One region of the Pseudomonas sp. DCA-1 genome, then DNA from elsewhere that is predicted to be linked to it. Evidence: predicted binding sites of a transcription regulator. Region 1 holds the regulator's gene; the other holds the start of a gene.
What was found. The regulator FliA, encoded in region 1, starts transcription of late flagellar genes. The targets are predictions, from matches to a motif close to CTAAAGTTTNNNNNNNNNNNGCCGNTAA.
Positions count from the first base shown of each region.

Region 2: ACE4QZ_RS11070 (methyl-accepting chemotaxis protein) is a predicted target of FliA. The motif match lies at 4,769-4,796, and genes of this name have one in related genera.

Region 1 is NZ_CP169881.1:2,020,090-2,026,570, forward strand. It holds gene flhA (flagellar biosynthesis protein FlhA) at 1-877, shown strand, start outside; gene flhF (flagellar biosynthesis protein FlhF) at 889-2,196, shown strand; gene fleN (flagellar synthesis regulator FleN) at 2,290-3,123, shown strand; gene fliA (RNA polymerase sigma factor FliA) at 3,120-3,860, shown strand; gene ACE4QZ_RS09715 (chemotaxis response regulator CheY) at 3,968-4,342, shown strand; gene ACE4QZ_RS09720 (protein phosphatase CheZ) at 4,365-5,153, shown strand; gene ACE4QZ_RS09725 (chemotaxis protein CheA) at 5,166-6,481, shown strand, end outside.
Region 2 is NZ_CP169881.1:2,361,952-2,368,432, forward strand. It holds gene dapA (4-hydroxy-tetrahydrodipicolinate synthase) at 274-1,140, shown strand; partial or broken gene ACE4QZ_RS11055 (GNAT family N-acetyltransferase) at 1,187-1,330, opposite strand; gene ACE4QZ_RS11060 (NAD(P)H dependent flavin oxidoreductase family protein) at 1,350-3,116, opposite strand; gene ACE4QZ_RS11065 (PLP-dependent aminotransferase family protein) at 3,117-4,607, shown strand; gene ACE4QZ_RS11070 (methyl-accepting chemotaxis protein) at 4,856-6,481, shown strand.

The DNA of each region.
Region 1 (6,481 bases):
CAACCTCGACCTGCAACCCAGCGCCTATCGCCTGACCCTGATGGGGGTGATTCTGGCCGAGGCGGAGATCTATCCGGACCGCGAACTGGCGATCAACCCGGGGCAGGTGTTCGGCACCCTCAACGGTATTGCCGCGCGCGATCCGGCGTTTGGCCTGGAGGCGGTGTGGATCGATGTTGGCCAGCGTTCCCAGGCGCAGTCGCTGGGCTACACCGTGGTCGATGCCAGCACCGTGGTGGCCACCCACCTCAACCAGATCCTGCAGAAACATTGCCACGAGCTGATCGGTCACGAAGAGGTTCAGCAACTGCTGCAAGTACTTGCCAAGGCATCGCCTAAACTTGCAGAAGAGCTGGTGCCGGGTGTCATTTCCTTGTCGGGGCTGCTCAAGGTGCTGCAAGCACTGTTGTCTGAACAGGTGCCAGTGCGCGATATTCGCAGTATTGCCGAGGCCATCGCGAACAACGCCGGCAAGAGTCAAGATACCGCCGCACTGGTGGCGGCAGTGCGCGTCGGATTGTGTCGTGCCATCGTGCAAAGCATTGTCGGCGTTGAGTCGGAGCTGCCAGTGATTACCCTGGAGCCAAGGTTGGAACAGATTTTGCTGAATAGTCTGCAAAGGGCCGGGCAGGGTCAGGAAGATGGTGTTCTTCTGGAACCTAGCATGGCCGAGAAGCTGCAACGTTCGCTGATCGAGGCGGCCCAGCGCCAGGAAATGCAGGGTCAGCCGGCCATCCTGTTGGTCGCCGGCCCGATCCGCGCCATGTTGTCGCGTTTCGGTCGCCTGGCTGTACCGAATTTGCATGTTCTGGCGTATCAGGAAATACCTGACAACAAGCAAGTCACCATCGTTGCCACAGTGGGCCCTAACGGCTGAGGTAGGGGATAATGCAAGTTAAGCGATTTTTCGCCGCCGATATGCGTCAGGCCATGAAGCTGGTCCGTGACGAGCTGGGCGCCGATGCCGCGATCATTGGCAACCGCCGCATTGCCGGTGGTGTCGAACTGACGGCCGCGCTGGACTACAAGCTGTCCGCCCTGGCCCCGCGTGTGCCCAACGCCGAGCTGGAAGAAGAACTGCGCAAGACCCATACGCGCATTGCCAGTGCCCAGGCCGAGCTGGACCACCGTCAGGACAGCAGCGACAACAACCGCCAATTGTTCGCCGGGCAATCTTTGACCGCTGCCGAACCGTTGATCGAGCCGCATGTCGAGGCCCCCGAGGCTGCTGCCGCACCGGCTGCTGCACCGGTTGATCCGCGCCTGTTCGATGCCATGCGTTCCGAGCTGTCGGGCCTGCGCGAGTTGCTGGAAGTGCAACTCGGTTCGCTGGCCTGGAATCAGCTGCAGGGCAGCAAGCCGCAGCAGGCCAACCTTTGGCGCCGCCTGCAACGCATCGGCCTGTCGGGGCCGATCGCCCGCGAGCTGCTGGACCTGACCGCCGAGATCGAAGAGCCGCGCCAGGCCTGGCGCATGCTGCTGGCTCACTTGGCGCGGATGATCGAAATACCTGAAATCGAGCCGATCGAAGAGGGCGGCGTGATCGCCGTGGTCGGCCCGGCGGGTATGGGCAAGACCACCACCCTGGCCAAGCTGGCCGCGCGCTACGTGCTCAAGTACGGCGCGCAGAATCTGGCGCTGGTGAGCATGGACAGCTTCCGTATCGGCGCCCAGGAGCAGCTCAAGACCCTGGGCCGCATCCTCAACGTGCCGGTGACGTACGTCGACCCGGGCCAGTCGCTGGCAGCAGCGCTGGAGCCGCTGCTGCGCAAGCGCGTGGTGCTGATCGATACTGCCGGCCTGCAGGCCAGCGACCCTGCGCTGCGCATGCAACTGGAAACCTTGGCCGGGCGTGGCATTGCCGCGAAGAACTATCTGGTGCTGGCCACCACCAGCCAGAAGCAGGTGCTGACCGCCGCCTACCACAGCTACAAACGCTGTGGCCTGGCCGGCTGCATCCTGACCAAGCTCGATGAAACGGCAAGCCTTGGCGATGTGTTGAGTCTTGCCATCAGTCATGAACTGCCAGTGGCCTATCTTACCGATGGGCCACGCATTCCTGACGACTTGCACTTGCCGCGGGGCCACCAGTTGGTTTCGCGCGCGGTGAATGTGCAGCAGCAGGACGAGCCCAGCGAAGAGGCCATGGCCGACATGTTCGCTGATCTCTATCACAACCCACGGCGAGCGGGTTGACCATGAAGCGTGTGCAAAGTAGCTATGCCAAAGGGCACGCAGAATTGCCCTACGTGTGGCCTGAGTCCCAGCGAGACAAGGTAAAGAACAGACATGGGTAGCATGCATCCCGTACAGGTGATCGCCGTGACCGGCGGCAAAGGTGGCGTCGGCAAGACTAACGTTTCAGTGAACTTGTCCCTGGCGCTGGCCGAGCTTGGCCGCAGGGTCATGCTGCTGGACGCCGACCTGGGCCTGGCCAATGTCGACGTGTTGCTGGGCCTTGCCCCCAAACGTACTCTCGCCGATGTCATTGAAGGGCGTTGCGAACTGCGTGACGTGATGCTGCAGGGCCCTGGCGGTGTGCGCATCGTGCCGGCAGCCTCGGGCACCCAGAGCATGGTGCACCTGGCCCCAGCCCAGCACGCCGGGCTGATCCAGGCGTTCAGCGAAATCGGCGACAACCTCGATGTGTTGGTGATCGATACCGCTGCGGGTATCGGTGACTCGGTGGTCAGCTTCGTTCGCGCCGCCCAGGAAGTGCTGTTGGTGGTGTGTGATGAACCTACTTCGATTACTGATGCCTACGCGTTGATCAAGCTGCTCAATCGTGACTACGGCATGAACCGTTTCCGTGTGTTGGCCAACATGGCGCAGAGCCCGCAGGAAGGGCGCAACCTGTTTGCCAAGCTGACCAAGGTCACCGACCGCTTCCTTGACGTTGCCCTGCAGTACGTGGGTGCCGTGCCGTACGACGAATGCGTGCGCAAGGCGGTACAGAAGCAGCGTGCCGTCTACGAAGCCTTCCCTCGCTCCAAGTGTGCGCTGGCTTTCAAGGCGATTGCCCAGAAGGTCGATAGCTGGCCGCTACCGGCCAACCCGCGCGGCCATCTGGAGTTCTTTGTCGAGCGCTTGGTGCAACCCACCAGCGCGGGGCCCGTGCTATGAACGCCAGCGGTTTCAAGATGTACAGCCGGGCGTCGAAGGACGCCCAGTACGAGCTGATCGAACGCTACGCCCCGCTGGTCAAGCGCATCGCCTACCACCTGCTGGCGCGCTTGCCGGCCAACGTGCAGGTCGAAGACCTGATCCAGGCCGGCATGATCGGGCTGCTGGAAGTGGCTAACAAATACGACGCCAGCAAGGGCGCCAGCTTTGAAACCTATGCTGGCATCCGCATCCGCGGGGCCATGCTGGACGAAGTACGCAAAGGTGACTGGGCGCCGCGTTCGGTACACCGAAACACCCGTATGGTCAGTGACGCGATGCGTGCGGTTGAAGCCAGAACAGGCCGTGACGCTAAAGATCATGAAGTTGCTGCCGAACTCCAATTGAGTCTCGATGATTACTACGGGATTTTGAACGATACCCTGGGCAGCCGCCTGTTCAGCTTCGACGACCTGTTGCAGGACGGTGAGCACGAAGGGCTGCATGAGGATGGCGCCAGTGGCCAGGTCGAACCTGCGCGGGGGCTGGAAGAGGACCGCTTCCAGGCTGCCCTGACCGAGGCTATCGCCAACCTGCCGGAACGTGAGCGCCTGGTGCTGGCGCTGTACTACGACGAAGAGCTGAATCTCAAGGAAATCGGTGAGGTGCTGGGTGTCAGCGAGTCGCGGGTCAGCCAGTTGCACAGCCAGTGTGCCGCGCGCCTGCGTAGCCGCCTGGGGGAATGGCGGGCGCGTTGAGCCCGCTGTCGTTGCAGTCGTTTTCCACGTTGTACCGAATTGAATGAGTGCGTGCTCGGTAGGCCGAGCGCGTTTGAGACTGCTTGGAGGTCTAATTGGACAAGAACATGAAAATCCTCATCGTTGACGACTTTTCGACGATGCGGCGGATCATCAAGAACCTGTTGCGTGACCTGGGTTTCACCAACACCGAGGAAGCCGATGACGGCACCACGGCGTTGCCAATGCTGGAGAACGGTCACTACGACTTCCTGGTAACCGACTGGAACATGCCGGGCATGTCCGGCATCGACCTGCTGCGTAAAGTGCGTGCCAGTGACAAGCTGAAAAGCATGCCGGTACTGATGGTGACTGCTGAAGCCAAGCGCGACCAGATCATTGAAGCGGCCCAGGCCGGCGTCAATGGTTATGTGGTCAAGCCGTTCACCGCTCAGGTGCTCAAAGAGAAGATCGAGAAGATCTTCGAACGCGTCAACGGCTGAGTCACGTTACGGGGGGCGCGTCATGGATTCATCACAAACGTCTTTGGGCGAGTTCGAATCGACCCTGAAGAAGCATGCCCAGGAGTTGGTCGAAAGCCTGGAACGGGGCCGTTTCGGCGAGGCGGTGCAGCTGATTCACGAGCTGAACCAGACCCGCGACCGCGGCCTGTATCAGGAAGTCGGCAAGCTGACTCGCGAGCTGCACAGTGCCATCGTCAGTTTCCAGATCGACCCCACCATGCCGCAGGCAGAAGAGGTGTCGCAGATTACCGACGCCACCGAGCGCCTGTCCTATGTGGTCAAGCTCACCGAGGGCGCGGCCAACCGCACCATGGATCTGGTCGAGGAAAGCACGCCGGTGCTCAATGAACTGGCCAGCGAGGCCAAGGCCCTGAGTACCGACTGGCAGCGTTTCATGCGCCGCGAAGTGGCTGCGCCGGAATTTCGTGATCTGGTCAAGCGAGTCGACAGTTTCCTGACGCACAGCGCCGAGGGTAACCGAAAGGTTGCCGGGCACCTCAATGACATTTTGCTGGCCCAGGACTATCAGGACCTGACCGGCCAGGTGATCAAACGCGTCACCACACTGGTGACCGAGGTGGAGAGCAATCTGCTCAAGCTGGTGCTGATGGCCAGCCAGGTCGACCGCTTTGCCGGTATAAACCATGATCACGATCAATTGCGTGCAGAAAAAGATCGAGAAAAACATCCGACTCGGGGTGAAGGTCCGCAGATTCATGCCGATAAGCGTGAAGACGTCGTGTCCGGTCAGGACGATGTCGATGATCTGCTGTCCAGCCTTGGTTTTTAAGGAGCACGTTTGATGAGCTTCGGCGCCGATGAAGAAATCCTCCAGGATTTCCTGGTAGAAGCCGGCGAAATTCTTGAGCAATTGTCCGAGCAACTGGTCGAGCTGGAAAGCCGACCTGACGATGCCGACCTGCTCAATGCGATCTTTCGCGGTTTCCACACTGTAAAAGGGGGCGCCGGCTTCCTTCAGCTGAACGAGCTGGTGGAGTGCTGCCATATCGCCGAGAACGTGTTCGACGTCCTGCGCAAAGGTGAGCGCCGGGTCGATGCGGAACTGATGGATGTGGTGCTCGAGGCACTGGATACAGTGAACAGCATGTTTGGCCAGGTGCGCGAGCGTTCCGAAGTGACGCCGGCCACCCCCGAGCTGCTGGCGGCGTTGGCGCGCCTGGCCGAACCTGGCGGAGCCGAAGCTGTTGCAGCGCCGGCACCGGTTGCCGACGTGGCGGTTGCGGCATCGGCCGATGCCGACGAGCAGCACCAGGACATCACTGACAGCGAGTTCGAGCAGTTGCTCGATTCGCTCGATGCGGTCAAGGCGCAAGCAGCGGCCGACGAGCAGATGCAGGGCGAGACCGTCAGCGGTGCTGGTGATGAAATCACCGACGCCGAGTTCGAGTCGCTGCTCGACCAGTTGCACGGCAAGGGCCAGTTCAGTGTCGAGGTTGCGGCGCCGCCGGTTGCCGTCAGCAGCGAAGCGACCAGTGATGAAATCACCGACGCCGAATTCGAATCGCTGCTCGACCAACTGCATGGCAAGGGCACCTTCCAGGTCGATGCCTTGCCAGCCACCCAGGCACCAGCGCCTGCCGTGCCAGACAGCAGCGCAGCCAGTGATGAAATCAGCGAGCACGAATTCGAAGCCCTGCTGGACCAGTTGCACGGCAAGGGCAAGTTCGGTGGCGATGTTGCCGCTGTAGAAGCCCCGGCTGCTGTCCAGGCGCAAGCGCCGGCTGCCGCCAAGGCCGAAAGCCAGCCGGTGGCCAAGCCAGCCGCTGCACCAGCGCCTTCGCCGGCCAGCAAACCTGCCGCGGCGCCTCGCGCGCCGGCCCCGGCCGCCGAAAAGCATGCTGCCAGCGAAGCAGAAACCACGGTGCGCGTCGATACCGCGCGCCTGGACGAGATCATGAACATGGTCGGCGAACTGGTGCTGGTGCGTAACCGCCTGGTGCGCCTGGGCCTGAACAGCGGCGATGAGGCCATGTCCAAGGCCGTGTCCAACCTCGACGTGGTCACCGCTGACCTGCAGACCGCGGTGATGAAAACCCGCATGCAGCCGATCAAGAAAGTCTTTGGCCGCTTCCCGCGCCTGGTCCGTGACCTGGCGCG
Region 2 (6,481 bases), 340 kb from region 1:
GGCGACTTTTCCCGCCATTATCCAGCCATACCTACGCAACGGGCTTGCCAGCATGTCCACATCCAACCACGCCATTTCCGCTTCGGGCTTCATCGCTCAGGCAGACGCGTGCGTTGCCGTTGCCAAGAAATCCAAGAAACAGCCGCTCATCTGACCGAGGCGCGCTGTCTCGTCAGGTGGGCTGACGAGACAGAAGGCGCCAGGTATCCCTGCCACCACTTCCACTCTTCGCCCTGCTGACGCTGACTTTCGGTCAACATCAGGAGTTTTTGCATGTCGAATTTCCGTGGTATCTGGATCGCCCTCGTCACGCCAATGCGCGCTAATGAAATTGACTTCCCAGGCCTGGAAAAGCTGGTGAAGAAGTTGCTCGAAGACGGTGTGACCGGTTTTGTGGTGTGTGGGACCACGGGTGAGGCGGCGGCGCTGTCCAAGGCCGAGCAACTGGCGGTGCTGGATGCCATGCTGGCCTGGGTGGAGCCTGGCAGGGTGGTGATGGGCCTGTCAGGTTACAACCTGCGTGAGTTGCTGGCCTTCCAGGCTGAAATCCAGCAGCGTGACATTGGCGGGCTGCTGGTTCCCGCACCTTGCTACATTCGCCCTTCGCAGGCTGGCATCGAAGCCTTCTTCGCCACCGTGGCCGATGCCGCCAGCGTGCCAGTGATCGTCTACGACATTCCCTACCGCACCGGCGTACGCATCGAACGCGAAACCCTGCGCCGTATCGTGCGCCATCCACGCATTGCGGCAGTGAAAGACTGTGGCGGTGACAGCGAGACGACCATGGCCCTGATCGAAGACGGCCACGCCCAGGTGCTGGCCGGTGAAGACCTGCAAATCTTCAATAACCTGTGCCTGGGTGGGGCAGGGGCCATTTCGGCCTCCGCACATGTTCGCGCCGACCTGTACGTACGCATGGTGCAGCAGGTCGACAGCGGTGATTGGGCCGCCGCGCGTGGCACGTTCTACCAGTTGCTGCCCTGGATCAAGGTGGCCTTTGCCGAGCCCAACCCGGCTGTGGTCAAGGCGGCGTTGCAGCTGCAAAGCCTGATTGCAGACGAGCTGCGCGAGCCCATGCAGGCGTGTACGGATCCCACCCGAAGCAAGCTGCAAAGCGTGCTGTGTTCACTCGACGCGTGAAGCGGCAGCGGTTGATGGCGGGTTGAAGAGCAGCCACGCTCTGGGCCTGGGCCGGCAGGCGCTTTTCCACTGGCTGATACACCAGCCCGGCAAACTCACCCACGTTGCCTGCCAGGGTGAAGCCGTAGCGTTGGTAGGCGGGTACAGAAGACAATGACGCCTTTACCGTCATCACCTCAGCTCTGGCATGGTGTGCGTTGATTGCGGCCTCAAGCTGCCGTGGCAGCGCCCGGCTTGCGTTCGCCAATCAGGATGTCTTCGAAGAATGCCCCGACAGGTTCGGTAGGGTGGCACAGCTGTATCTCCAGCACCCACACCACCTCGCTCGGGACAATCTCCACCTCGGCCAGCTTGTCCTGGCTATACAACACATGCGGGAAGTCGGCGATGCGATGCCCGGCCAGGTTGCGCTCCAGCTGCCAACCTTTGGCTTGGGCACTGCGCTCGGCGAAGTCATACAGTTCACGCCCGGTCAACCCGCGGCCCCAGGCCTGACGGGTCTCGTCGAACACCTCATGCAGTGCCTCCACGCAGGCGTGGTGCAAAGCGTGCTGGCCAAACACGAAGGTATCGCCATAGTCACCTTCATAGCCATCCCATACCGGCCCAACGTCGACCACGACGATGTCCGTGGTACGTAGCACACGTTGAAGGTCAATGCCTTGCCGTGGCGTACGCACGGTATCGTCACCAAAACGGATGTAGGTGGGGTGCCAGGTGTGTGAGGCGCCCATCGCCTGCAGGGTATGCGCGGCCATCTCCAGTGCCTGGGCGGTGGTCATGCCGACCTGTAGTTGGCTGGCAATGGCGGCCACGGCCCGTACCGACTGTTCGCGGGCTGCGAGCATGCCGTCCAGCGAATAACGTGGGCCGACCTTTTCCAGCTGAGGGTGCAGCGTGCTGGCTGATGAAGCCTGCGTTGTCAGTGCACCGCTGGCGACAAAGGCCTCGGCCACAAAGCGATGGGGTTGTACCCCTGCTGCAAGGCATTGCTCGCGGGCCTGGGTGATCATCGTGGCATTGCCACAGGCATATACCTGGGTTTCGTCCCAGCGATGCGTCTGGCTGAGCGCCACCTGTTGTATACGTGCCTGGGCCGAGAGCACCGGTTGCCAGCGAAAGTGCGGGTGCACACGGCTGGACACATCGAGAAATTCGCGGTCATAGAAATCCGCCGGCGAAGAGCCGCCCCAGTACAGCGTGACTTCGGCATCGCCGGCCAAGGCCGTCAGCAGCAGCGGCTTGATGCCGGCGTAACCTGTGCCGGTGGCGAAAAGGATCAGCGGGCGCTGGTCATCGTGCTGCCAGGTACAGGCGCCCAACGGGCCTTCGAGCTTTACCGTTGCACCTGCTTGCAGGGTGGGCAGCAAACCTTCGGTGAACAGCCCACCGCTGACCTTGCGGATGTGAAACACCAGTTGCCCTTGTTCCTGGGCAGGCAGGTTGGCAATGGAGAAACAGCGGCTGTCGCCGTTGTCCAGCTGGAACCGCATGTACTGGCCCGCCCGCACCTCCAGTGGCTGAGCAGGCTGCAACACCAGCTCGACGATATCTGCGCTCAGCGCGCGCTTGCCAACAACCTGTGCCTGGGTTTCCAGTGCCGGGGCGTCCAGTGACCAGCCGGGTATTTCCAGGCGCATGTCGCTGCAGGCGTGGCTCTGGCACAGCAACATCTCGTCGGCGGCCAAGGGGTAGGAAGGCGGCGGTGTGTCCGCATCCCGCTGCTTGTCCTGATGCTGCCCTGAGACCACCTTGACCTTGCACGAGCCGCAGGCGCCGCGGCGGCATGAAAAGGGTACCGGCAGGCCGCTGGCGAGCATGGCATCGAGCAGCAGCTCCTGGCTGGCTTCGAAGGTTTTGCCCGAGGGCGACAATTCAATGACGTGGCGGCTTTGCATGAGCACCTCGGGGCAAATGGAGGTTCGATTGTTGCTATAGTCCAGGACCAGCAGAACCTCCAGTTTTGGATATTTCATATGGTCCAGCTTCGTAAATGGCAGCCACTGCTCAGGCTCGATGGGGCACAGGCTTCGTACCGGCAGATCGTCGAAGGGCTGGTGGCCGCAATCAGCGAGGGTCGCCTGCGCCCTGGCACGCCGTTGCCGGGCACGCGGGAGATGGCGCAATTGCTGAACGTCAATCGCAAGACCGTGATCCTTGCTTATGAGGAAGCCGAAACCAAGGGTTGGCTGCAAAGCGTGCAACGCCGGGGCACCTTCGTCAGCCAGCAACTGGCGCCAGGCACCGCGGCCGTGCCCAGTGCCGTGCGGCCTTTTGCTCTGGCGCTGCCAGAGGAGCCTGCCGTTGCCTACTTCAAGGCGAACGAACAGGCTGTAGCGCAGCAAGGGCGGCCAGGGGCCTTGTTCTTCGACAACGGCGCCTGTGACCACCGCCTGCTGCCACAGGCTGTACTGCACCGTTATTACCGCAATGCCTTGCGCAGCAGCTTCACCAGCAACAGCGTGCGCCATGGCAGCGAGTGCAGCAGCCGCAATCTGCGCAGCGCCCTGGCCGATATGCTGCGGCACAATCGCAGCCTGAACGTTGGCGCCGAGCATATCTGCCTGACCCAGGGGGTGCAGATGTCGCTGTCCCTGGTGGCCAGTGTGTTGCTCAAGCCGGGTGACGTTGTGCTGGTCGAGCGCCTGAGTTACCCCCCCGCCTGGGAGATCTTCCGTCAGCTGGGTGCCCGCCTGGTGACTGTGGAGCTGGACCATGAGGGGTGCCGGGTCGATCAGCTAGATGCCCTGTGCCGGCAGCACAAGGTGCGGATGATGTACATAACACCCCATCACCAGTTCCCGACCACGGTCAGCCTGCCAGCCGGGCGCAGGCAACAGCTGCTGGAGCTGGCCCGCCAGCATGCCTTTTGCGTGGTCGAAGAAGATTACGACTACGAATACCACTTTGCCGGGCGGCCTTATCTGCCGTTGGCCAGCGACCGCCAGCAGCGGCACGTGATTTACATTGGCTCACTGTCCAAGCCTTTGGGCAGCACGTTCCGTTGCAGCTATATCGTGGCACCGGTGGAAGTGACAACCGTGCTGGAACGCAGGGCGATGTTGACCCTGGGGCAGGGCGATGCAGTCATGCAGCAGATGTTGGCGGACCTGATCAATGATGGCGAACTGAAGAAGCACTTGCGCCGGGTCAACCGCGAGTACCGGCGCCGGCGTGAGACCTTGTTGGGGTGTTTGCGCGATGCGTTCGGTGAGCAGATCAGCGTGCAGGCGCCAGAAGGTGGTCTGGCGTTGTGGGTGAGGTTTGCCGATGAGATCAACGTGGATCAGTTGGTCGACAAAGCGCTGGAACGGGACCTGGTGGTGCGCAGTGGGCGACAGTTTTCACCGTTTGGCCATGCCGAGAACGCCTTGCGCCTGGGGTTTGCGTCGCTGGATGCCGATGAGATCCGGCAGGCGACCCAACGCCTGGCAGACGCAGCGAAAGCGATTGGCAAGGCGCGGTAGCGGATGGCACGGGCTTCGCCCGTGTTCGCGGGCAAGCCCGCTCCCACAGTGATCGCGCTGGCCTCAGGATTTATGCAAAAGGGTTATGCCCTCAAGGGTTTCGAGGCCTCTGGGTCTCAACGCATTCCGTTCGGTTACCGCACATAACCGCATCGCGGCGCCTCAAGCCTGCGCCAGTACCTCCGATAGCAGCACACCCACCCTCGAATCATCGATCAGAAGTGGTGCCAACAAGGAGTACTGCCCGCATGCTTGCCAACCTGAAAATTCGCACCGGAATGTTCTGGGTGTTGTCGCTGTTCAGCCTGACCCTGCTGTTTTCGACCGCCAGTGCCTGGTGGGCTGCCTTGGGTAGCGACCAGCAGATCACTGAACTGGACCAGACTGCGCACCAGTCGGACCGTTTGAACAATGCGTTGCTGATGGCGATTCGTTCCAGCGCCAACGTGTCTTCGGGTTTTATCGAGCAGTTGGGTGGCCATGACGAGAGTGCAGGCAAACGCATGGCGCTGTCGGTGGAGCTGAACAACAAGAGCCAGGCGCTGGTCGACGAATTTGTCGAAAACGCCCGCGAACCCGCCCTTCGCGGGTTGGCAACCGAGCTGCAGGCTACCTTTGCCGAATACGCCAAGGCGGTGGCTGGGCAGCGTGAAGCGACCCGCCAGCGTTCGCTGGAGCAGTATTTCAAGGTCAACAGCGATGCCGGTAATGCCATGGGGCGGTTGCAAACCCTGCGCCAGCAGCTGGTGACCACACTGAGCGAACGTGGCCAGCAAATCATGCTCGAGTCCGACCGGCGTCTGGCCCGGGCACAATTGCTGAGCCTGTGCCTGCTGGGCGTGACCGTGGTGCTGGCGGTGCTGTGCTGGGCGTTCATTGCCCAGCGTGTGTTGCACCCCCTGCGTGAAGCCGGTGGGCATTTCCAGCGCATTGCCAGTGGCGACCTGAGTGTGCCGGTGCAAGGGCAGGGCAACAACGAGATCGGCCAACTGTTCCATGAGCTACAGCGCATGCAGCAGAGCCAGCGCGACACCCTTGGGCAGATCAACAACTGTGCCCGGCAGCTGGACGCCGCCGCCACGGCGTTGAACGCGGTCACCGAGGAAAGCGCCAACAACCTGCGTCAGCAGGGGCAGGAGCTGGAGCAGGCCGCGACTGCCGTGACCGAAATGACCACGGCAGTGGAGGAGGTTGCGCGCAACGCGATCACCACCTCGCAAACCACCAGTGAATCCAACCAGCTGGCCGCGCAAAGCCGCCGGCAAGTCAGTGAAAATATCGACGGCACCGAAGCCATGACCCGCGAAATCCAGACCAGCAGTGCGCACCTGCAGCAGTTGGTGGGGCAGGTGCGGGACATCGGCAAGGTGCTGGAAGTGATCCGCTCGGTGTCCGAGCAGACCAACCTGCTGGCGCTCAATGCTGCCATCGAGGCGGCCCGTGCCGGTGAGGCCGGGCGCGGCTTTGCGGTGGTGGCGGATGAGGTGCGCACACTGGCCTACCGCACGCAACAATCGACCCAGGAAATCGAGCAGATGATCGGCAGCGTACAGGCGGGGACCGAAGCTGCGGTGGCTTCCATGCAGACCAGCACCAACCGCGCCCAGTCGACACTGGACGTGACCCTGGCCTCGGGGCAAGTGCTGGAGGGCATCTACAGTGCGATCGGCGAAATCAACGAGCGCAATCTGGTCATTGCCAGTGCGGCCGAAGAGCAGGCTCAGGTGGCGCGGGAAGTAGACCGCAACTTGCTGAACATCCGCGAACTGTCTAACCATTCCGCTGCGGGTGCGCAGCAGACCAGCGAGGCGAGCAAGGCGTTGTCGGGGCTGGTGGGGGAGATGACGGCGTTGGTGGGGCGGTTCAAGGTTTGA